Regions from separate parts of the Mesorhizobium sp. LjNodule214 genome, predicted to be linked through region 2. Evidence: riboswitches for the same ligand, from Rfam matches in the RefSeq annotation. Region 2 holds a riboswitch; each other region holds the start of a gene.
The links. Region 2 has a riboswitch for cobalamin ahead of ACSQ3Z_RS16050 (CbtB domain-containing protein). Riboswitches for the same ligand answer to the same signal wherever they lie in the genome.
Positions count from the first base shown of each region.

Region 1: linked by a shared signal. The riboswitch ahead of metE (5-methyltetrahydropteroyltriglutamate--homocysteine S-methyltransferase) and the one ahead of ACSQ3Z_RS16050 (CbtB domain-containing protein) in region 2 are both predicted to bind cobalamin.
Region 3: linked by a shared signal. The riboswitch ahead of ACSQ3Z_RS05825 (aromatic ring-hydroxylating oxygenase subunit alpha) and the one ahead of ACSQ3Z_RS16050 (CbtB domain-containing protein) in region 2 are both predicted to bind cobalamin.

Region 1 is NZ_CAXUPE020000006.1:93,829-100,853, forward strand. It holds gene ACSQ3Z_RS35470 (AraC family ligand binding domain-containing protein) at 1-227, opposite strand, end outside; partial or broken gene ACSQ3Z_RS35475 (transposase) at 394-555, shown strand; gene ACSQ3Z_RS35480 (hypothetical protein) at 566-883, shown strand; gene ACSQ3Z_RS35485 (OmpW/AlkL family protein) at 1,042-1,701, shown strand; gene ACSQ3Z_RS35490 (cytochrome P450 family protein) at 1,796-3,028, shown strand; partial or broken gene ACSQ3Z_RS35495 (cytochrome P450) at 2,995-3,281, shown strand; cobalamin riboswitch at 3,556-3,755, shown strand; gene metE (5-methyltetrahydropteroyltriglutamate--homocysteine S-methyltransferase) at 3,872-6,202, shown strand; gene ACSQ3Z_RS35505 (DUF982 domain-containing protein) at 6,924-7,025, opposite strand, start outside.
Region 2 is NZ_CAXUPE020000002.1:434,641-441,665, reverse strand. It holds gene ACSQ3Z_RS16065 (MFS transporter) at 1-956, shown strand, start outside; gene ACSQ3Z_RS16060 (aromatic ring-hydroxylating oxygenase subunit alpha) at 948-2,132, opposite strand; gene ACSQ3Z_RS16055 (gamma-glutamylcyclotransferase) at 2,280-2,972, shown strand; cobalamin riboswitch at 3,142-3,338, shown strand; gene ACSQ3Z_RS16050 (CbtB domain-containing protein) at 3,375-3,554, shown strand; gene ACSQ3Z_RS16045 (CbtA family protein) at 3,570-4,358, shown strand; gene cobU (bifunctional adenosylcobinamide kinase/adenosylcobinamide-phosphate guanylyltransferase) at 4,351-4,866, shown strand; gene cobO (cob(I)yrinic acid a,c-diamide adenosyltransferase) at 4,868-5,482, shown strand; gene cbiB (adenosylcobinamide-phosphate synthase CbiB) at 5,487-6,464, opposite strand; gene cobD (threonine-phosphate decarboxylase CobD) at 6,463-7,025, shown strand, end outside.
Region 3 is NZ_CAXUPE020000001.1:1,185,715-1,192,739, forward strand. It holds gene ACSQ3Z_RS05800 (carbohydrate ABC transporter permease) at 1-1,051, shown strand, start outside; gene bglA (beta-galactosidase BglA) at 1,057-2,721, shown strand; gene ACSQ3Z_RS05810 (ABC transporter ATP-binding protein) at 2,750-3,862, shown strand; gene ACSQ3Z_RS05815 (DUF680 domain-containing protein) at 3,951-4,190, opposite strand; gene ACSQ3Z_RS05820 (DUF680 domain-containing protein) at 4,263-4,469, opposite strand; cobalamin riboswitch at 4,979-5,181, shown strand; gene ACSQ3Z_RS05825 (aromatic ring-hydroxylating oxygenase subunit alpha) at 5,297-6,544, shown strand; gene ACSQ3Z_RS05830 (2Fe-2S iron-sulfur cluster-binding protein) at 6,565-7,025, shown strand, end outside.

The DNA of each region.
Region 1 (7,025 bases), on a different contig from region 2:
ATCTCACCTCGGCACCAGACATCATGGACACCTCGCTCGATCAGCCCGATCAGATACTCGTTGTGGATATGCTTGGAGAAATCCTGCCGGTGATAGTCCGCCGCCAGGTAATCGAGCCCACCAAGGACATCGGAGTGCTTCATCACCGCACGATTGCGCGGCGGCCGGCCCGGAGGTTCAGAACGGCCACGCGCCTTTTCGCCGTATTCGATGGCGGTATCGGCCACTCAGTGATCAATCCAGGTCGGTCATCACAACGATATCGTGCTCTCGTAGCGAATTTCAAACCGAAGCAGGATTAATTGCCGCCCGAAGAGGGGCCTGCTGCAGTGCGGCCAGCGGACTGGCGGGATTAATCGTGTTTCAAGCTTGGGATGTGGACCCGAGCGACGCGTGGCCGGATGGCCGATATCGAGAAGGAGACCAAGCGCTATCCCCTCCGATCTGACGGATGAGGAATGGTCGCGGATACAACCGTTCCTGCCGGGCGCGGCCAAGACCGGGCGGCGCGTGGTGACGGACCTGCGAGAGGTCTTGAACGCGATCCGCTACATGGCCCGATCGGATGGCGGCTGGCGCATGCTGTCAACGGATTTCCCGCCCCTATCGGTCGCGGTCGAGACGACCTTACGGACACGCCCACGGACTGCGCCAGCTGGCTGGAACGTTCCCCGGCCTGACGGCGAAGCAGCAGGCGACGATCAAGGCGCTGAACGCAGAATACGCCAAACTCGAAGCCGAGTACGAGCATGCCAACGAACTGGCGGCCGATGTTGACGAACTGCTACCCGGCGGCGGCTACGGCCGCAGTTATTGTCGGATCTTCGACGAAGTCGGACATGAGACACAGCGCTATCAGAATGATCGCGTTGTTCTGCAATGATTTTCTCATTTGGCACGACATATGCGGGGGCTATCCCGCATGAGCGCTCCGTCAATCTCGATTGATGCGAGCAGGATTCAATCAAGGCGCAGTGCGTCGCTTCTGAAGATCAAGGAGAGAAAAGTATGGCGAGAGCGCGAATTGGCGTGGCGCGGGCAATGACAGCGGCTGTCGTCCTCATCGTTGCGGGACAGGCCAGCGCGGCAGATGTTCATCAAGCCGCGAGCGTCCCGCAGGCTGAAGCCCGGGTCGCGGAAGCGCCAAGCCCCTGGCAGATCCGCCTGAGGGCGTTGGGGGTGATTACCGAGGATTCGGGCTACGTCAATGCGGTACCCGGCTCTGGTCTTTCCTATTCGAACACCGTGACGCCGGAACTCGATATTTCGTACTTCTTCACGGACAACATCGCCGCCGAACTCATACTCGGCACCACCTATGCCAACATCGATGGCCAAGGTGCGATCGGCGGGCTTGGCAAGGTCGGCAAGGTTTGGCTGCTGCCGCCAACGGTGACATTGCAGTATCATTTTACCGATTTCGACGCCTTTAAACCCTATCTCGGCGCCGGCGTGAACTATACGATCTTCTATCATCAGCAAGCCGGCAGCGCCGATGATCTCAAGGTCAAGAACACATTCGGCGCCGCGCTGCAGGTCGGATTCGACTACATGGTGGACGAGCACTGGGGCGTCAACTTCGACGTGAAGAAGCTTTTCCTCAAGCCCGACTTCGACGTCACTGTCGCCGGCGCCAAGCTCACAGGCAAGGCCAAGCTCGATCCCTGGTTGATAGGCGCAGGTCTCACCTACCGCTTCTGAGGACGAAGCACACTGGGGGGCACTTTTCGAAGTCCGCGCGCGGATCATCCGTGCCGAGAAGTGGACCCGCGATGGTCTTGAAGGAGTTGTTGGCATGCGCGCAGAAAACGATCATTGCGACGTGATCGGTGTGCCGGCCGCTCCCACGCAACTTGATGATCTGTCTTCTGCGATTCTGCAGCAGGAAGGGATGGCGCGAGTGTCGCTGCCAGGCGATTTTGTGACCTGGGCGGCAGGCCGTCACCAGACGCTCAGGCGTATGCTTTCCGACCAGCGTTTCAACAAGGACTGGCGACAGTGGCGGGCGCTGCAGGACGGCGAGATTCCCGAGGATCATCCGCTGATCGGGATATGCAAAGTGGACAACATGACCACGGCGCACGGCGCCGATCACCGGCGCTTGCGCGGCCTGCTGTCCAGCAGCTTCGCGCCCAGTCGTATCGCCTTGCTGGCGCCACGGGTCGAACAATGCGTCGATCGACTCCTGGCCGAGATGGCGCAGCGCGGCGGCAGTGCAGATCTGATGTGCGAGTTCGCCGCTCCGCTGCCCACCAACGTGATCGCCGAACTGTTCGGTTTGCCGGACGAACAGCGCGAAGAGATCGTCGCGCTCACCTACAGCCTGGCCAACACCTCCGCCACAGCCGATGAGGTGCGACAGACGCGGCAGCGCATCCCGGAGTTCTTCCGTCGCCTGATCGCGCTCAAGCGGGGCCAGCTCGGCGATGATCTGGCTTCGGCCCTGATCGTCGCGCGTGACAATGGCGAGCTCGTTTCCGACACCGAGCTGATCGACATGCTGTTCATGGTGCTCTCTGCGGGCTTCGTGACCACCGCCGGCGTCATCGGCAATGGCGTACTGGCATTGCTGACGCATCCGCAGCAACTTCACCTGGTGCGCAGCGGCCAAGTTCCGTGGTCACAGGCGATCGAGGAGATCCTGCGCTGGGGCAGCTCAGCGGCCAATCTGCCGTTCCGCTATGCCACCCAGGACGTGGAGATCGACGGATGCATGGTCCGCCGCGGCGACGCCGTCCTGATGGCGTTCTATGCGGCGAACCGGGACGAAAAGGCCTTCGGTCCCGGCGCCGACAGATTCGATGTCACCCGGCGGCACAACGCGCACGTATCGTTCGGCGAGGGGCCGCATTCCTGCCTGGGCGCTCCGCTGGCGCGCCTGGAATTGTGCTGCGCCTTCCCCGCGCTGTTCGGGCGGCTGGAGGATCTGGCGCTGGCCATCGCCCCGGAGAACGTCGTCTACATGCCGTCTTACGTCATTCGCTGCCCGCAGCGCCTGCCGGTCACCTTCCGCCCTTCCGTCGCTTAGCGAGTGCGGCATGCACCCCAGATTTGGTGATTCTCGGTTCGCCGGGAGGCTGGTCTCGCACGAGGGGGGCGAGCATGCCCGGTTACGCACGATCGTGGCGCCGGCCTTCAGCGACCGCAGGGTGAAGCTGCTCGCGCAGCAGGTCGAGGCGATCGCCGCGCAGTTGTTCGGGACGCTGGCGGCCCGGCCCCAGCCCGCCCACCTGCGGCGCCACCTCTTCTTTCCGCTTGCGGCCATGGTCATCAGCGCGCTGGAATGCGCAAACACGCTGAGCGAAGCCGAGCGGGGAACAAATACCGGGATTCCCGGCGGACCGTGACGGCCTCGCCCCACTTTACGCTTTTGAGCCCGGCGACCTCGATCTGATCCGGCGTCGCCGATGGGGACAAGGACCTCTCCGAGCCTGCACTGATGAGAGGCGGCATCGTATGCGGCTTTGGGCGAAAGAGACCGATCAGCGCAAGGGCACTATTCGCATCATCACATAAACATCTCGTTATATGTATTGACAAGGAGCGAAGCGGCTGTAACTGTGCGCATGTCGTGGTTCTCCGCGCGGCACTGCCGTAGCGGAGCTAAGAGGGAAGCCGGTGCGATGCCGGCGCTGCCCCCGCAACTGTTAGCGGCGAGCCAAGCCCATTGGTGTCACTGAGGCGAACGGCCTCGGGAAGACGGGCAGAGGCTTTGACCCGCGAGCCAGGAGACCTGCCACGACGAACAACGTCCACGGGCGGGGTGTCTCGGTGGCCGCGGTAGCCTGGCTTCGTGCCGCCTACTCGTGCGTTCCTTGTCCCCACGCCCCAACCATCGGGGTATGGCATGACTGTCTCTCAACAAATTCCAGTGGCAACGCTCGGCGTGCCGCGTATCGGTCGACGGCGGGAACTCAAATTCGCGCTTGAAAGCTACTGGTCCGGAAAATCTCCCGCTGCCGACCTGCTCGCGACGGCGAAGGCGCTACGCGCCGCCAGCTGGAGGGAGCAGCACGATCGCGGCGTGTCGAAAATCCCGTCCAACGATTTCTCGCTTTATGACCATGTGCTCGACACCATCGCCATGGTCGGCGCCGTGCCGGCACGATACACCTGGACTGACGGCGAGGTCCCACTCGATACCTATTTCGCCATGGCGCGCGGCAACCAAGGTCAGGCCGCTGATTGTGGACATGCAGGTGACGAGCATGCGGCCAACGGGCATGGCCTTGCCGCGATGGAAATGACCAAATGGTTCGACACCAACTATCACTACATTGTGCCGGAACTTACGGACGATCAGAGCTTTGCCCTCTCGTCGGCGAAACCGGTCGATCATTTCCTCGAGGCCAAGGCGCTCGGCATCCACACGCGCCCGGTCCTGCTTGGACCGGTTACCTTTCTCAAGTTGGCGAAGTCACCTGAGGAAGGTTTCAACCCTATCGCGCTCCTGCCACGGCTGCTGCCCGTCTACGAGGAGCTCCTGCGGAGGCTGAAGCTCGCGGGAGCCGATTGGGTGCAGATCGATGAGCCGGCGCTCGTGGTCGATCTGGTTCCCAACGAACGGGATGCGCTCCAATTCGCCTACTGCCGGCTGTCAAAAGCAGCACCGGAGTTGAAGATCATGGTCGCTACCTATTTCGGATCGCTGGGAGACAATCTCGAGACCGCAATTTCTCTGCCCGTGGCGGGACTGCACGTCGATCTCGCGCGCGCTCCAGAGCAGTTGGAGCCCGTCGGCCGGCTCGCGCACAAGGACCTTGTGCTCTCGCTCGGACTGATCGACGGCCGCAACGTCTGGCGCGCGAACCTCCCTGCCATACTTGACCGCATCAAGCCGATCGTCGCCGGCTGGCCGTCGGACCGCGTGGAGATCGCCCCGTCCTGCTCGATGCTGCATGTGCCGATCGACCTGGACACGGAGACGGCACTCGATGCGGATGTGAAGTCGTGGCTCGCCTTCGCGGCGCAAAAGACCGGCGAGCTGGTCGTGCTCGCCCGTGCCCTGGCCGAAGGCCGGGACGCGGTCGCCGCCGAACTGGAGGCGTCGGCTGAGGCTGCCGCCGTTCGCGCGACATCCGCGAAGGTGCATGATCCGCTCGTCGAAGTCCGGGTCGCCAGCATCAAGGTCGGCATGACGCGCCGGAAGAGCGCATTCGCCGTGCGCTCCAAGCTTCAGGCCGACACGTTTGGCTTGCCTTCCTTTCCCACCACGACGATCGGCTCCTTCCCGCAAACAGCCGAGGTTCGCAAGGCGCGGGCAGCCCATGCCAAAGGCGAACTGAGTTACGTCGACTATGAGGCGTTCCTGAAGAAAGAGATAGAAGCCGCCGTTCGCTGGCAAGAAGAGATCGGACTCGACGTGCTGGTCCACGGCGAATTCGAGCGCAACGATATGGTGCAGTATTTCGCTGAGCAGCTCCGCGGCTTCGCCTTCACGCAACACGGCTGGGTGCAGAGCTATGGCTCGCGCTTTGTGCGCCCGCCGATCATCATTGGCGATGTGTCGCGACAACAGCCGATGACGGTACACTGGTGGCGATATGCTCAGTCGCTGACGCCGAAGCCGGTGAAGGGCATGCTTACCGGCCCGGTGACGATCCTCAACTGGTCCTTCGTCCGAGACGACCTTCCGCGCTCAGCCGTCTGCCGCCAGGTCGCGCTCGCCATTCGCGATGAAGTGAGCGACCTCGAAAAGGCCGGCGCCAGGATGATCCAGATCGACGAAGCCGCACTGCGCGAGGGCTTGCCGCTGCGCGAGGCCGACTGGCAGGCCTATCTCGACTGGGCCGTCGAATGCTTCCGGCTGGCTTCAACGGCGGTCGGCGATGCGACCCAGATCCACACCCATATGTGCTACTCCGAGTTCGGCGATATCGTGGACGCGATTGCCGCAATGGATGCCGATGTGATCTCCATTGAAACCTCGCGCTCGCAGATGGAACTGCTCGATACGCTCCGAAGCTTCAAGTATCCGAACGGGATCGGTCCTGGTGTCTATGACATTCACTCGCCGCGGGTCCCGGAAGTGGGGGAGATTTCCAACCTCATCATGCTTGCGCGCGAGCGATTGCTGGATGGCCAACTGTGGGTGAATCCCGACTGCGGTCTCAAGACGCGCAGATGGGAGGAGGTCCGCCCTGCCCTGATGAACATGGTGGCTGCAGCACGCGCAATTCGGGAAAAAGCGCAGACCGCGTAGGGCTCGGTGCCCCTCGCCGGCGGTGAGCGGCAACGCCACACACCGGGCGATCTTGGGGTGAGTCCATCCGGCGCACCCAAGGCAATCGAGCTGCCCGCGAAAGCGCCTCGGCAACCTTGGCCTGGCCGAGGCCCTTGTCATGGCGCGTCGAAGTCAGCTGTTCCAGAGGCCGCCGTTGGCGGGTGATCGAAGGAGGCTTGGGCCCCAAATGAGCCGGCCAGAAACTAGACGGCTCACCGCCAGCCAGTTTCGGATTATTCCGTATTGGGATCATCCAGTGTCACTATCGTCTCCCCGACCTTGGTCGCCGAACCCCCCGGTCCCGACCATCGGGAGAAGCATCAGCGATCACGCGGCGCCGGTCCGCGGAGCGTGTTCCGGGATATCGGATGCAGGGCCAAGCTGGGGGAAGGTTGATACGGTACTTCCGGAGACTGTTGAAGCGGCATCGACGCTCCGCCATCTGCACCGGGCCAATTGCCGCTCGATGGCTCTGTCTGCCTCTGGCTTCAATCACGATCACCGCGACGGCGAAGCCGAGCGGCCGCAGCTGGCAGGCGGACCCCTTGTGTTTTGATGGTCAAGATCCGGCGCCGGACCAGGAAAGCCGTCGCGGAAATTGCGGGGTTGGCTCGCTCCTGGCCGATGCCGGCAGGGGTGTTCGGACCGCGTTCAATAGCGATGTGCAGACGGCCGAAATTCACGAGCGGCGTCCCAAATCTCAATCACTGCGCAGAATGCGTGCTTCGAGTGCGGCTGCGACGAAAGCTCGTCGAGCGGTTGGTGGATGGGTCTTACCGCGTAAAACCTGCAGACAGGCGTC
Region 2 (7,025 bases):
GCTGGGTCTACACCGCCGGCGCCTGCCTGCTCGCCATCGGCTCGCTGTTCTTCGTCACGCATACGCTGACCGGGCAGCTCATCGGCATGCTCTGCCGCGTCATGGGTGCCAGTGCGCTGTCGATCACGCTCAACCTCTACATCATGGACCACATCCGCAAGACCGACTTCATGCAGGCGGAATCGCTGCGCATGGCTTGGTCGATGTTCGCTTGGACCGGCGGGCCGACGCTGGGAATCTTCCTCTACACAAGCTTCGGCATCTATGCAGCGCATGGCGCGGTCGTCGTCTTTGCCTCGGCGCTGCTGGTTCTGTTCTGGACCTACCGGCTCGGCGACAACCCGTCGATCCGCCCGGGCAAAAGCCGGCCGGCCAATCCGCTCGCCAATATCGGCCGCTTCGTCGCCCAGCCCAGGCTGAGGCTCGCCTGGCTCATCGCCTTCGGCCGCTCATGCTTCTGGACGACGTTCTTCGTCTACGGGCCGCTGTTCATGGTGATCACCGGAGAGGGCGAACTCGCCGGCGGTCTGCTGGTGTCGGCCGGCAATGCGCTTCTGTTCACGGCGATCTTCTGGGGCAAGGCCGGAAAGCGCTATGGCGGCCGGCGGACAATGACCTTCGCCTATTTCGCCATGTCGGCGATGCTTCTGGCGGCGGGTGCGGTCGGCGAAACCGCGCCGTTGCTCACCGGTGCCTTCCTGCTGTGCGGCGCCTTCTTCACCATCGCGCTCGACGCAATCGGCTCGACCGCCTTCATGCGCTCGGTCAGGTTCTATGAGAGGGCGCAGATGGCGGCGGTCTATCGCACCTATCTCGACTTCTCCGAGCTGACGCCGCCGCTGGTCTATTCGGTGGTGCTGGCGTTTTTCGGCCTGGGCTCGGTTTTCGCCACGCTCGGCCTGCTGGCTGCCGCCTGCGGTTTTGTTACCTGGCGCTATTTGCCCAAGTCACTTTGATTGCGTCACACGCGCCGCATGCCGTTCGCGCACCCACTCGTGAAAACGATGCAGGTCATACTCCTCGGGCATCAGCACGCCGGCCGCGTGGCGCAGCGAGCGCAGGCCTTTCTGGTTGACCTCGCAGATCGCTGCGTCTTCCTCCAGCACCTGTCGGCCGAAAGCAACGATGTTGTCGATGTCGGCCTGGGGCGCCGCCAGCGCTTCGGCTGGAAACAGCCATTCGGCGGTGAGCTCGGTCTGCTCCGGGCCGAGCGGCGCCAGCCGCACCGTGCGGACATAGTCGACATGGCCGACGATGAACATCGACGGCAGGTTGGTGGCGTAGGTCTGGCCGGCGGCGCGCTCGGCCGGAGTCAGGCCGGCAAAGACCGGACCATGGGCTTGGCCGTCGCGTGACCATGTCTCGGCTCCGGCGCGCAGGCCGCCGGAAAATTCCGGCGCGTCATTGTCGGCGTGACGGGCCCATTCGGGGTCGTCGTGCCTGCCCATCAGGCCGCGTCCATAGATCGGTACCAGCCGCGACAGGTCCTTGTGGACGCCGGGGCAGTGCAGGCACTCGTTGAAGTTTTCCCAAAAGATCTTCCAGTTGCAGTTCATCACCTTGCGCAGCACATGGCCGCTGACCAACGCCTCCAGCGGCCAGTTGGCGAGGTTGCCGGATGCTGGATCGAAGGAGGCTTCTGCCGAGCCGTCTGCATCTTCGGCCAGATTGATGAAGACAAAGCCGCGCCATATCGACAGCGCCACGCGGTAGAGCGGGTGATCGGCCCTGTCGAAACCTTCGGGCAGCGATTTCGACGGCACGCGCACGAGATCGCCGCGCAGCGAATAGGACCAGGCGTGGTAGGGGCAAGTGATCAGCCGCGCTTTGAGCCGCCCCTCGCTCTCCTGGCAAAGCTGCGAACCACGGTGACGGCAGGTGTTGTGGAAGGCACGCAATTCGCCGGTCTCGTCGCGCAGCACGACGATCTCCTGGGTGCCGACACGGAAGGTTCGGAACGCCAGCGGCTGGGCAAGGTCGGCCTCGCGGCAGACCAGCAGCCAGCTTTTGTACCAGATGGCGTCGAGATCGCGCTGGTAGGCCTCGACGTCCCAATAGGCGGAGGACGGCAGCGTCGGCTCGAGCCGCGTCAAGCCATTGTAGAGGTCGCGTTCGGTCTGATCGGGCTGCATGGCCGGCTCCCTGGATGGCGCAGCCGACACCCGGCCGGGGCCTTTGTCAATTGGCGCGCGCCGCCGCCATTGTGGCGCGCAATGGCGAACTTTAAGGTCGGTTCATCCCCCTCCGGCATTCCTGCCGGTCGCCCGAGGTCGCAGGTCATGCCGGCAAGAACGATGTCGCTCACGCAAGAGCTGGTCGCCCGCTGTTTTCGCGCGGTCGAGGATAGCGGACCGGACCCGGACGCCGCGCATCTGGACGACAGCGACTATGAGGCGATGGTGGACGCGCTGGAGGCGGAACTGCCTGCCACCGAGCCGCTCTGGTTGTTCGGCTACGGTTCGCTGATCTGGAAACCCGAAATCGACCATGTCGAGGAGCGGGTCGCGGTGGCGCGCGGCTGGCACCGCTCCTTCTGCATGAAGATGACACGCTGGCGCGGCACCAAGGATCAGCCCGGCCTGATGATGGCGCTGGATCGCGGCGGGCAATGCAAGGGCGTCGCCTTTCGGCTGGGCAATGACGATCGGCGCCAGCAGCTCGACAAGCTTTTGCGGCGCGAAGTGACGCTGAAGCCGACCAGCTACCATCCGCGCGTGCTCAGGGTGGCGAGCGACAGCGGCCCACTGCGGGTGCTGGCCTTCGTCATCAATCGCAAGGGCACCACCTATGCCGGGCCGCTCGACGAAGACGAGGTGGTCGAAAGGCTGGCGACGTCGTGCGGGCACTGGGGATCCGGCGCCGACTATCTCTACAACACGGTCAAGAACCTGGAGCAGCGCGGCATTCATGATTCCCGTCTGTGGCGGCTGCAGCACCTGGTGGCCGAGCGGATCGCCATGTCGGATCGCTGACCTACTGCATGTCGCCCAGAAGTGCGCAGCGGTTTTGGGAAAACGACATGCATAAAACAAAGACCTAAAGCGCGTCGGCTGAATCCGTTTCGGCGCGATGCGCTTTAGGTGGCGCATTCGCGCTGGTAACGGGCGGAATTTGGTTTGCCGGAGGCAGTGATTCTGCCTATAGTCGCGCCCTGTCGTCGGTTCCATTAGGGACCAAGAGGGAATGCGGTGAGGGCTGAATTGTTGCCCGATGCCGTGGCTGCCCCCGCAACTGTGTGCGGTAGTCCTCCCCATAAGCCACTGAAGATTTTTCTTCGGGAAGGTGGGGAAGGGTGCTGATCCGCGAGCCAGGAGACCTGCCGGCGACAGGGAACTGACTTCTGTGCCCTCGGGTGGAGGGCGAAAGGACAAGATATGAATACCGCTTCGGTCTCTCTCGGCGCTTCCGTCTCCTCGCAGTCGCGCCTCATGCAGCTCGTGCTTAGCGCGTTTCTGGGCATTTTCGTCATCGGCGTTGTCGGCTTCTCGCACATCGATGCGGTCCACAATGCCGCGCACGACTATCGCCATTCGATGGCGTTTCCCTGCCACTGACGAGGACCTGACATCATGAATCTGTTTCGCAACGTCGTGTTCATCGCGGCGATCGCAGGGCTCGTGGCCGGCGTCGTTCTCGCCTGCATGCAGGCCTTTGCCACCGTGCCGCTCATCCTGAAGGCCGAGGTCTACGAACAGGCCGGAGGCGGCCACCAGCATGAGCATGCCGCAGCGCCGGCAGCCCCAACCGGCAACGCTACGGATACCAATGCCATGAGTAGCGCCGCACCGGCGCCGGTTGAGGCGGCCGCTCCGGCGGAGGACGAAAGCTGGGCGCCGGCCGATGGCTTCGAGCGCTTCGCCTTCAGCGTGCTGGCCAACATCGTCACCGGCATCGGCTTCGCGCTGGTCCTGGTCGCGGTTTCGGAGTTTGCCGGCGGCATCGGCAATTGGCGCCAGGGCGTGTTCTGGGGGCTGGCCGGTTTTGCCGCGTTCACGCTGGCGCCGGGCCTTGGCCTGCCGCCGGAATTGCCGGCGATGCCGGCGGCCGACCTCACCGAACGCCAGATCTGGTGGTGGGCAACGGTGGCGGCGACGGCGGCCGGTCTCGGCCTGATCGCCTTCCGCAAGTCGCTGCCGCTGGCGATCCTGGCCGTGGTCCTGATCGTGGCGCCGCATATTGTCGGCGCGCCGCAGCCGGACAGCTTCGAGACGCCGATCCCCGAAGGTCTGCATCACCAGTTCGTGGTGGCGGTGACGGTGACCAATCTGGTGTTCTGGCTGGTGCTCGGCGCCGTCGTCGGCGTGGTGCGCGGACGCTTCACCGGTACGGCGACCAGCCTGCGCGACAGCTTTGCCTGATCGCAAAGGATTGACCTTCATCATCGGCGGTGCGCGCTCCGGCAAGAGCGCGCATGCCGAATCCTTGGTGACGGCAGGGCCGGCGCCCTGGACCTATATCGCCACTGCTGAAGCCTATGACCAGGAGATGCGCGAACGCATCGCGCTGCACCGCTCGCGGCGTGGCGAAGGCTGGACGACCATCGATGCGCCGCTCGACCTGGCCGGCGCGCTCGCAGCTCTGCCCGATGGCCGGCCGGTGCTGATCGACTGCCTGACACTGTGGCTGACCAACCATATGCTGGCTGAACACGATCTTGACGCCGAATGCCGGCAACTAGCGGACGCGCTGTCGCGGCCGCGCGGACCGTGGTTCGTGGTGTCCAACGAAGTTGGCCAGGGTATCGTGCCGGACAATGCGCTTGCCCGCCGGTTCCGCGACGCCGCAGGCCGCCTCAACCAGCAGGTCGCCGCAGTTGCCGACACGGTGCTGCTGATGGTGGCGGGGCTGCCGCTGAAGGTGAAATGAGATGACCGATATCGATCCCAAGGACGAGGAACGCCATCGCGCCAAGATGGCCAAGCGCAAGGCGGTGCAGGACGCCGAGGTGGCGGGCAAGACGATCGAGAAGGGGCTGCTGATCGTCAACACCGGTCCGGGCAAGGGCAAGACCACCGCCGCGTTCGGGCTGGCGCTGCGGGTGCTCGGCTACGGCAAGCGCGTCGGCGTCGTCCAGTTCATCAAAGGCAAATGGCATACCGGTGAAAAGGAGGCCTTTGCGGCGTTCGGCGACCGCGTCGTCTGGCATGCGATGGGCGAGGGTTTCACCTGGGAAACGCAGGACCTGAAGCGCGATATCGCCGCCGCCGAGGCCGCCTGGGCAAGGGCGCTCGAGCTGATGGCCGATCCGTCGATCAGCCTTGTGGTGCTCGACGAACTCAACATCGCGCTGCGCTACGACTATCTCGATCTCGACGGTGTGGTCGCGGCGCTGAAAGGCCGGCGTGAGGGCCTGCACGTCGTCGTCACCGGACGCAACGCCAAGCCGGCGCTGGTTGAGGCTGCCGACCTCGTCACCGAGATGGGCCTGACCAAGCACCATTTCGCTGCCGGCGTGAAGGCGCAGCAAGGGATCGAGTTCTGATATCTCAGAATGTCAGGTAAATGACGAGCGCCGACAGGATGCCGGACAGCCCGATCAGCAGATAGTCGGCGATCCGGTAGAGCGTCAGCGCCCGCCTGATATCGGTGCTGTCGGCTTCGCGCCGGCCGCCTTCGCCCATGAATGCATCCTCGACGACGACGCCGCCGTAGCTGCGCGGCCCGGCCAGCGCCAGACCGAGCGCGCCGGCCATTGCTGCTTCCGGCCAGCCGGCATTGGGCGAGCGGTGCTTTCTCGCGTCGCGCCGCACGGCCTGCCAGGCACTGCTCGGATCGGCGCCTTTGACGATGAAGGCGGCAAGCACGATCAGCAGCGCCGTCAGCCTGGAGGCCGGGAGGTTGATGAAATCGTCGAAACGAGCGGCCGCCCGACCGAAGCCCTCGTGGCGCGGGGTGCGGTGGCCGATCATCGAATCGGCGGTGTTGGCAGCCTTGTAGGCGACGCCGCCGGCCAGCCCGCAGACACCGGTCCAGAAGGCGGGTGCGACGATGCCGTCGGAAAAATTCTCGGCCAGGCTCTCGATCGCGGCACGGGCAATGCCCGGCTTGTCGAGCTTTTCCGGATCGCGGCCGACGATGCGCGAGACGGCGATGCGGCCGAGCGTCAGCCCGCCTGTATCGAGCGCATCGGCCACTGCCTCGACATGCTCGGCGAGGCTCTTCTGCGACAGAAGCGACGATGCCAGAATTGCCGTGATGAGCAGGCCGGCGGGAAAGATCTGCCAGAGCAGGATTTGCACGGCGAAAGCGACGGCCGCCGGCACCAGAACGATGACCAGCAATGCCTTGACGCCCCGGCGGCGACGCAGCGCGTCGGAATCAGTGGCGTGGTTGAGCCTGCGGTCGAGAAAGGATATCAGCCTGCCGAACCAGGTGACGGGATGGCCGATGGCGCGGAACAGCCCGTCCGGGTAACCCAGGGTGCGTTCAATGGCTAGCGACAGGAAGGCAATCAGGATCGACATGAAGCTTCTTGATGGAGCGATGGCTGCGGTGGATCATGGCGGAAGCCTTGGCCGGGCGAGCGCGCTCTTCCCTCACGCGCCACAGCCTTTCGTCGACCTCTCGACTGGTATCAATCCGCACTCCTATCCGCTTTTCGAATTGCCCGCTACCACCCTGTCACGGTTGCCTGAAACCGCGCGAGCCCGTGAACTGGCCGAGGTCGCGGCGCGCGCCTATGGCGCGCCGTCGGCGGCGTATGTGGCGGCGGCACCCGGCACGCAGATCCTGTTGCCGCGCGTCGCCTCGCTGGTGAGCCCCGGCAAGGCTCTGGTGTTCGGGCCGACCTATGCCGAGCACAAGCGGGCTGCGGCGATCGCCGGCCATGCGGCGGCCGAAGTCGACGATTTGGCAGCGCTTGCCGGGGCTGACCTCGCCATCGTCGTCAATCCCAACAATCCCGACGGGCGTGTCGTCGAGCGCGACCGGCTGCTGGAGCTTGCCGGAAGATTGCGCGCCAAAAGCGGGCTGCTGGTCGTAGACGAGGCCTTCATGGATGTCGGCCCACGCGCCGAAAGCCTGGC
Region 3 (7,025 bases), on a different contig from region 2:
CTCGTCGCTGCGCGACAAGGACCAGATCATCGCCTCCGGCTGGTGGAACTCGTTCGCCAGTTCCAGCCAGACCGAAGCCGGCCGGCTGCCGCCGGCCTCGGCGCAAGTCGAAAAGGACGGCAAGTTCGTGCTTGCCGGCAACATCTTCGGCGATGGCGCTGCCCGCGACATCAGCGCCTTCGGCGTCAAGTCGGCCGCGCCGACGCAATACCCCGCCGGCACGACCGCCGATCTCGGCGACGGCGCGACCTTGCAGCTCAACGCCGACGGAACGTTCGTCATGGCCTCGCCAAAAGCCTTCGAGGGCGACCGTGGTCAGCGCGTCTACTATGCCTCGTCGGCGCCGCCGAAATTCACCACCGACAATTACCAGACGGTGCTGTTTTCGGAAGGCATCGGCCGCTCCTTCATGAACTCGCTGACCGTCACCATTCCGGCGACCGTCATCCCGATCCTGATCGCGGCTTTCGCCGCCTATGCACTGGCCTGGATGCGCTTTCCCGGCCGCGCGCTGCTCATCGCGGTCATCATCGGCCTGCTGGTCGTGCCGCTGCAGATGTCGCTGATCCCGCTGTTGAAGCTCTACAACGGCGTCGGCACTTTCTTCGGCGTGCCGTCGAAGACCTATCTCGGCATCTGGCTGGCGCATACCGGCTTCGGCCTGCCCTTCGCCATCTATCTCTTGCGCAGCTACATTGCCGGTCTGCCGCGCGAGATCATGGAATCGGCGCGCATCGACGGCGCCAGCGATTTCGAGATCTTCGTCAAGATCGTCTTGCCGCTGTCCTTCCCGGTGCTCGCCTCCTTTGCCATCTTCCAATTCCTGTGGGTATGGAACGATCTTCTGGTGGCGATGGTTTTCCTCGGTACCGAGGGGGATCAGATCGTGCTGACCGCCAAGCTCAATGCGCTGCTCGGTTCGCGCGGCGGCGATTGGGAGATCCTCACGACATCGGCGTTCGTGACCATCATCGTGCCGCTGATCGTGTTCTTCTCGCTGCAGCGCTATTTCGTACGCGGGCTGCTTGCCGGCTCGGTGAAAGGAGGTTGAGAGCAATGCAATCGGCTTTGAAGGTGACATCCAGACCGGACCCCGCCGTCGATCGTGACTGGTGGCGGGGCGCGGTGATCTACCAGATCTATCCGCGTTCCTATCAGGACTCAAACAGCGACGGCATCGGCGACCTGAAAGGCATTGTCCAACGGCTGCCCTACATCGCTTCGCTCGGCGTTGACGCCATCTGGATCTCGCCCTTCTTCAAGTCGCCGATGAAGGATTTCGGCTACGACGTGTCGGACTATTGCGACGTCGATCCGATGTTCGGCACGCTGGCCGATTTCGACGCCTTGACTGCCGAAGCGCACCGGCTGGGCCTCAAGGTGATGATCGACGAGGTTCTGTCGCACACCGCCGACATCCATCCGTGGTTCAAGGAAAGCCGCTCGAGCCGCACCAATGCGAAGGCCGACTGGTATGTCTGGGCCGATGCAAAACCCGACGGCACGCCGCCCAGCAACTGGCTGTCGATCTTCGGCGGTTCGGCTTGGCAATGGGACACCAGCCGCCAGCAATATTACCTGCACAACTTCCTGGCCGAGCAGCCCGATCTCAACTTCCACAACACGGAGGTCCAGGACGCGCTGCTCGACGTCACCCGCTTCTGGCTGGAGCGCGGCGTCGACGGTTTCCGCCTCGACACCATCAATTTCTATTTCCACAGCCAGGGGCTGGAAAACAACCCGCCGCTGCCGCCTGAAGAGCGCAACGACCAGACGGCGCCGGCAGTCAACCCCTACAATTACCAGGACCATCTATACGACAAGAGCCGCCCCGAAAATCTCGGCTTCCTCGAACGCTTCCGCGCCCTGCTCGACGAGTATCCGGCACAGGCCGCGGTCGGCGAAGTCGGCGATTCGCAGCGCGGGCTGGAAGTGGTGGCGGCCTACACCGCCGGCGGCAAGCGCGTGCATATGTGCTATTCGTTCGACTTCCTGGCGCCGGAGAAGATCAGCGCCGCCAAAGTACGCTTGGTTCTGGAAGCCTTCGGCAAGGTCGCCAGCGATGGCTGGTCGTGCTGGGCCTTCTCCAACCACGACGTGATGCGGCCGGCCTCGCGCTGGGCCGCCGGAGAAGCCGATCCGACCGCCTATCTCAAGGTCATCTCGGCGCTGCTGATGTCGCTGCGCGGCTCGGTCTGCATCTATCAGGGCGAGGAGCTCGGCCTCGGCGAGGCGGAGCTCCAGTTCGAGGACCTGCAGGATCCCTACGGCATCCGCTTCTGGCCTGAGTTCAAGGGCCGCGACGGCTGCCGCACGCCGATGGTATGGGATGCCGCCGCCAGGAACGGCGGCTTCTCGACCGCAAAGCCCTGGCTGCCGGTGCCCGGCAAGCATCTCTCGCAAGCAGTCAACGTGCAGCAGGGCGACGCCAACTCGCTGCTCGAGCACTACCGGCGCTTTCTCGCCTTTCGCCGCCAGCATCCGGCGCTGGCCAAGGGCGACATCACCTTCATCGAAAGCGAGGGCGACACCGTCGCCTTCACCCGCCGCGAGGGCAACGAACAGGTCGTCTGCGTCTTCAACCTGGGCAGCAAACCGGCCGAGGTCGCCCTCGGCGGCCAAGCGCTGCAGCCCTTGCCCGGGCACGGCTTTTCAGGACAGTCTGGCACAGGCTCGGTCCGCCTCGGCGGCTACGGCGCCTGGTTCGGGCGCATCGATTAATTCGCAGGGAAACCACCAGGAGGAAATCATGGCCGATGTCACGCTGAGACAGGTGAAGAAATCATACGGCAATCTGCACATTCTCCACGGCATCGACCTCGACATTAAGTCGGGCGAGTTCATCGTCTTTGTCGGCCCTTCGGGCTGCGGCAAGTCGACCTTGCTGAGATCCATCGCCGGGCTGGAGGAGATCACCTCCGGTGAGCTCAAGATTGCCGGCGAGGTGGTGAACGATGTGCCGCCGTCGAAGCGCGGCATCGCCATGGTGTTCCAGTCCTACGCGCTCTACCCGCACATGACGGTCTACGACAACATGGCGTTCTCGATGAAGATCGGCAAGGAAAGCAAGGCCGAGATCGACAAGAGGGTGCGGCAGGCGGCCGAGATCCTGCAACTGACCAAATATCTCGACCGGCTGCCCAAGGCGATGTCGGGCGGCCAGCGCCAGCGCGTCGCCATCGGCCGCGCCATCGTGCGCAATCCGAAAGTGTTCCTGTTCGACGAACCGCTGTCGAACCTCGACGCGGCACTGCGCGTCGCCACCCGCATCGAGATCGCCAAGCTGAAGGAATCGATGCCGAATACGACGATGATCTACGTCACCCACGACCAGGTCGAGGCGATGACGCTGGCCGACCGCATCGTGGTGCTGAAGGAAGGCCATATCGAGCAGGTCGGCACGCCGATGGAGCTCTACAAGCGGCCGGGCAATCTGTTCGTCGCCCAGTTCATCGGCTCACCGGCCATGAACATCCTGCCGGCGACGATCGACAAGACCGGCAACCCGACCATTGTCAGCCATGTCGGCGGCCGCAAGGCGACGGTGCCGATCGCCACGCCGGCATCGGCGAAAGGCGCTGCGGTCAGCTTCGGCGTCAGACCGGAGGATCTGGTGATTGCTACCGGCGCGGACTATCTGTTCGAGGGAACGGTGGATTATGTCGAGCAGCTCGGTGAGGTTCAGCTCGTCTATGTCGATATCGGCCGCGCCGACCTGCCGCTGGTGACCAAGATGCCGGGCAATGTCGAGGTCAAGCGCGGGACGACGCTGCGGCTGGGCGCGGACGCCGGCGACCTGCATATCTTCGACGCGGACGGCCACTCCTTCTCGCTCCACGCGCCGGAAGTGAAGGCGGCCTGAAGACAGGCCATCTGGCATTGCATAAAAACATAAAAACAAGAGCGGCGGGCCTAGCCCGCCGCTCTTGTTTTGCTAACGACCTCGGCGGTCAGTTGTTGCCGAAGAGGTTGCGGTCGCTGCCCTGAGAGGCGGACTTCTGCACGTCGCCCGACGAGTTCAGCAGCTTGTAGACCGGCGAGCCGGTATTACGCACAGACGAGGTCTGCGTGGTGTCGATGTTGGCGGTCGTCTGCTTGTTGACGGCACTCGCACCAACGCTGTCGTTGCGGGCATAGGCGCTGCCGCCGGCGATCAGAAGCGCGGCGGCAGTAAGGACAATCTTGTTCATTTTGGGTGCTCCTGGATTTTCAGTTCCCGGAGCGGCGGGCTTGACCGCCGCTCTGCGTCTTGGGATCGGCTGTTAGTTGTTGCCGAACAGGTTGCGGTCGCTGCCCTGGTCGACAGGCTTCTCGGTGGCCGGTTCCGACTTCTTGATCGAAGCGGTGTACGAGCTGTCCACTGCAGCAACGGGCTGGTCGGCGCCATTGGAGCCATAGTTGTCGCTGCCTGCGAAGGCGCTGCCGGAAATGGCCAGAAGGGCGGCGGCAGTGAGAACAATCTTTTTCATTTTTAAATACTCCAGTATTTCAGTTTTCCGTCCGTCTAGCGGCGTGTCTTGGGAAGGAATTCGCGTCGTTCGGACAGCCCCGATGTGGGAAAGCCAGGTGGCGGTTTCCAATCACGAAGTTGTTCCGTGTGGACCATGACTCTGCATCTTGAAATTGTACCAGAGCCTACTACCACCGAACCTTTTATCAACTTTATCAATTGGTTATCAAAAAGCCGCCTATGCATCACCAACTGTGTCGGAGTGCCAGCGTTCACACCGTCCTGCACGCACCGTCAACAGAAACGAACCGTTCGGTTCGATTTTAGAATCTGCTAATAGTCACTTTTCGATACTGTTAACCATTTTGACGCCGGCTAAAGCCCGATCGCGAGCGATTCGTGACGGGCACCAAGTGCGGCAGAAGCGGAAATCGGCGTCCCTGGAGTTTGGCTGCGGTAATCACCATCCGTGTCGCGACACATGGATGCGATGTCGTTTTCATACCGCCGGCAATCCGGCCGTCATGGTTAGATCAATTCATCTCAGGTGCTGCCTCGTCGCCGACGAAGCGGAGAATTGGGAAGCCGGTCAAAACCCGGCGCTGCCCCCGCAACGGTGGTGGAGTTCAAGTCGCAACGGGAGACCACTGGGCAATCCGCCTGGGAAGGTGTCGCGACCGTCCGCAAGGACACTCCAGAGCCCGGAAACCAGCCGGAGATTTCTAGACTCGACTGATCGCGGTGGGCGGTCAAGAGGTGGATGGTGCATGTCCGGTCTGCCGCCGGATTGCCGCCGGTCTTTCCTCCATCACCACCAGTTCAGTCCTTAAACGATAAGGACAGGACATGGATGCGCGCAACGACATGCTGAGGCTGCTGCACAGCCGCAAGCAGGGCTACTCGCTGGAACAGCCCTTTTATACCGACGCCGATTTCTTCAAGCTCGACATGGAGCTGATCTGGTATCGCGACTGGCTGTTCATCGGCCATGACTGCGAACTGCCGAAGCCCGGCAGCTTCATCACCGCCCAGATCGGCGACTATCCAGTCGTGCTGGTGCGCGACCAGCAAGGCAAGATCAACGCCTTCCACAATTCCTGCCGCCATCGCGGCAGCCGCGTCTGCAACGCCGAGAAGGGCACTGCGGCAAAGCTGGTCTGCCCCTATCACCAGTGGACCTACGAACTCGACGGCCGGCTGTTGTTCGCCCGGCAGATGGCCGATGGTTTCGACAAGAGCCAGTTCAGCCTGAAGCCGGTCGCTTGCGAAAGCGTCGGCGGCTACATCTTCATCTGCCTGGCAAAAGAGCCGGCCGACTTCGCGCCGATGCGGGCGATGATCGAGCCTTACCTCCTGCCGCACCGGTTGCGCGAGGCAAAGGTCGCCTTCGAATCGACTATCGTCGAGAAGGGCAACTGGAAGCTCGTCTGGGAAAACAACCGTGAGTGCTACCACTGCGCCGGCAATCATCCCGAACTGTGCAAGACTTTTCCGGAAGCACCGACGGTCACCGGCGTGCAAGGCGCCGACAGCGACCCCGAAATGCTGGCGCACTGGGCGAAATGCGAGGCGGCGGGCCTGCCGAGCAAGTTCCGCATCGACCCGGCCGGACAATATCGCGCCACCCGCGCGCCGCTGCTGCGCGATGCCGTCAGCTACACGATGAACGGCAAGCGCGCGGTGACAAAGAACCTGTCCGACACGGTCTCGGCCGATCGGATCGGCACCTTGATGCACTATCACTACCCAACGACATGGAACCACATCCTCATCGACCACGCGGTGACCTTCCGCGTGCTGCCGATCAGCGCCACGGAAACCGCGGTGACGACGAAGTGGCTGGTGCACAAGGATGCGGTCGAGGGCGTCGATTACAACCTCGAAGAACTCACCCATGTCTGGACCGAGACCAACGACCAGGATCGCCGCATCGTCGAGGAAAACGCCTTCGGCATCCTGTCGCCGGCCTACGAGCCCGGCCCCTATTCGGAACTGCATGAGGGCGGCGTCATCCAGTTCGTCGAATGGTACGCGTCCTTCATCGGCCCGCGCCTTGCCGAAGGCGGCCGGCCGGCGCTGCGCAATGTCGCCTGAGGGGTGAGGGGATGAATGCGATGACCGATCTCGGCCTCTACCGCCACCTCGACGAGATGGCGCCCTGGAACGACAGGCTGCAGGTGCTGGAGGTGATCGGCGTCGCCGACGAGGCGCCCGACGTCAAGACCTTCACCTTCCGCTCCGACAACCAGACCTGGTTCCGCTACAAGCCGGGCCAGTTCGTGACGCTGGAACTGCCGACCGCCGACGGTCCGCTGATGCGCACCTACACGCTGTCGTCGTCGCCGTCACGGCCCTTCTCAATTGCGGTGACGGTCAAGGCACAGGCCGGCAGCGTCGGCACGCGCTGGATGTTCGATCATCTGAAGCCCGGCACCCACGTAAAGGCCTACGGGCCGGTGGGCGACTTCTCGCTCCACAGCCATCCTGCGGCAAAGTATCTGCTTATCTCGGCCGGCTCCGGCGTCACGCCGATGATGTCGATGCTGCGCTGGTTGAACGACTGCGCGCCATGGAC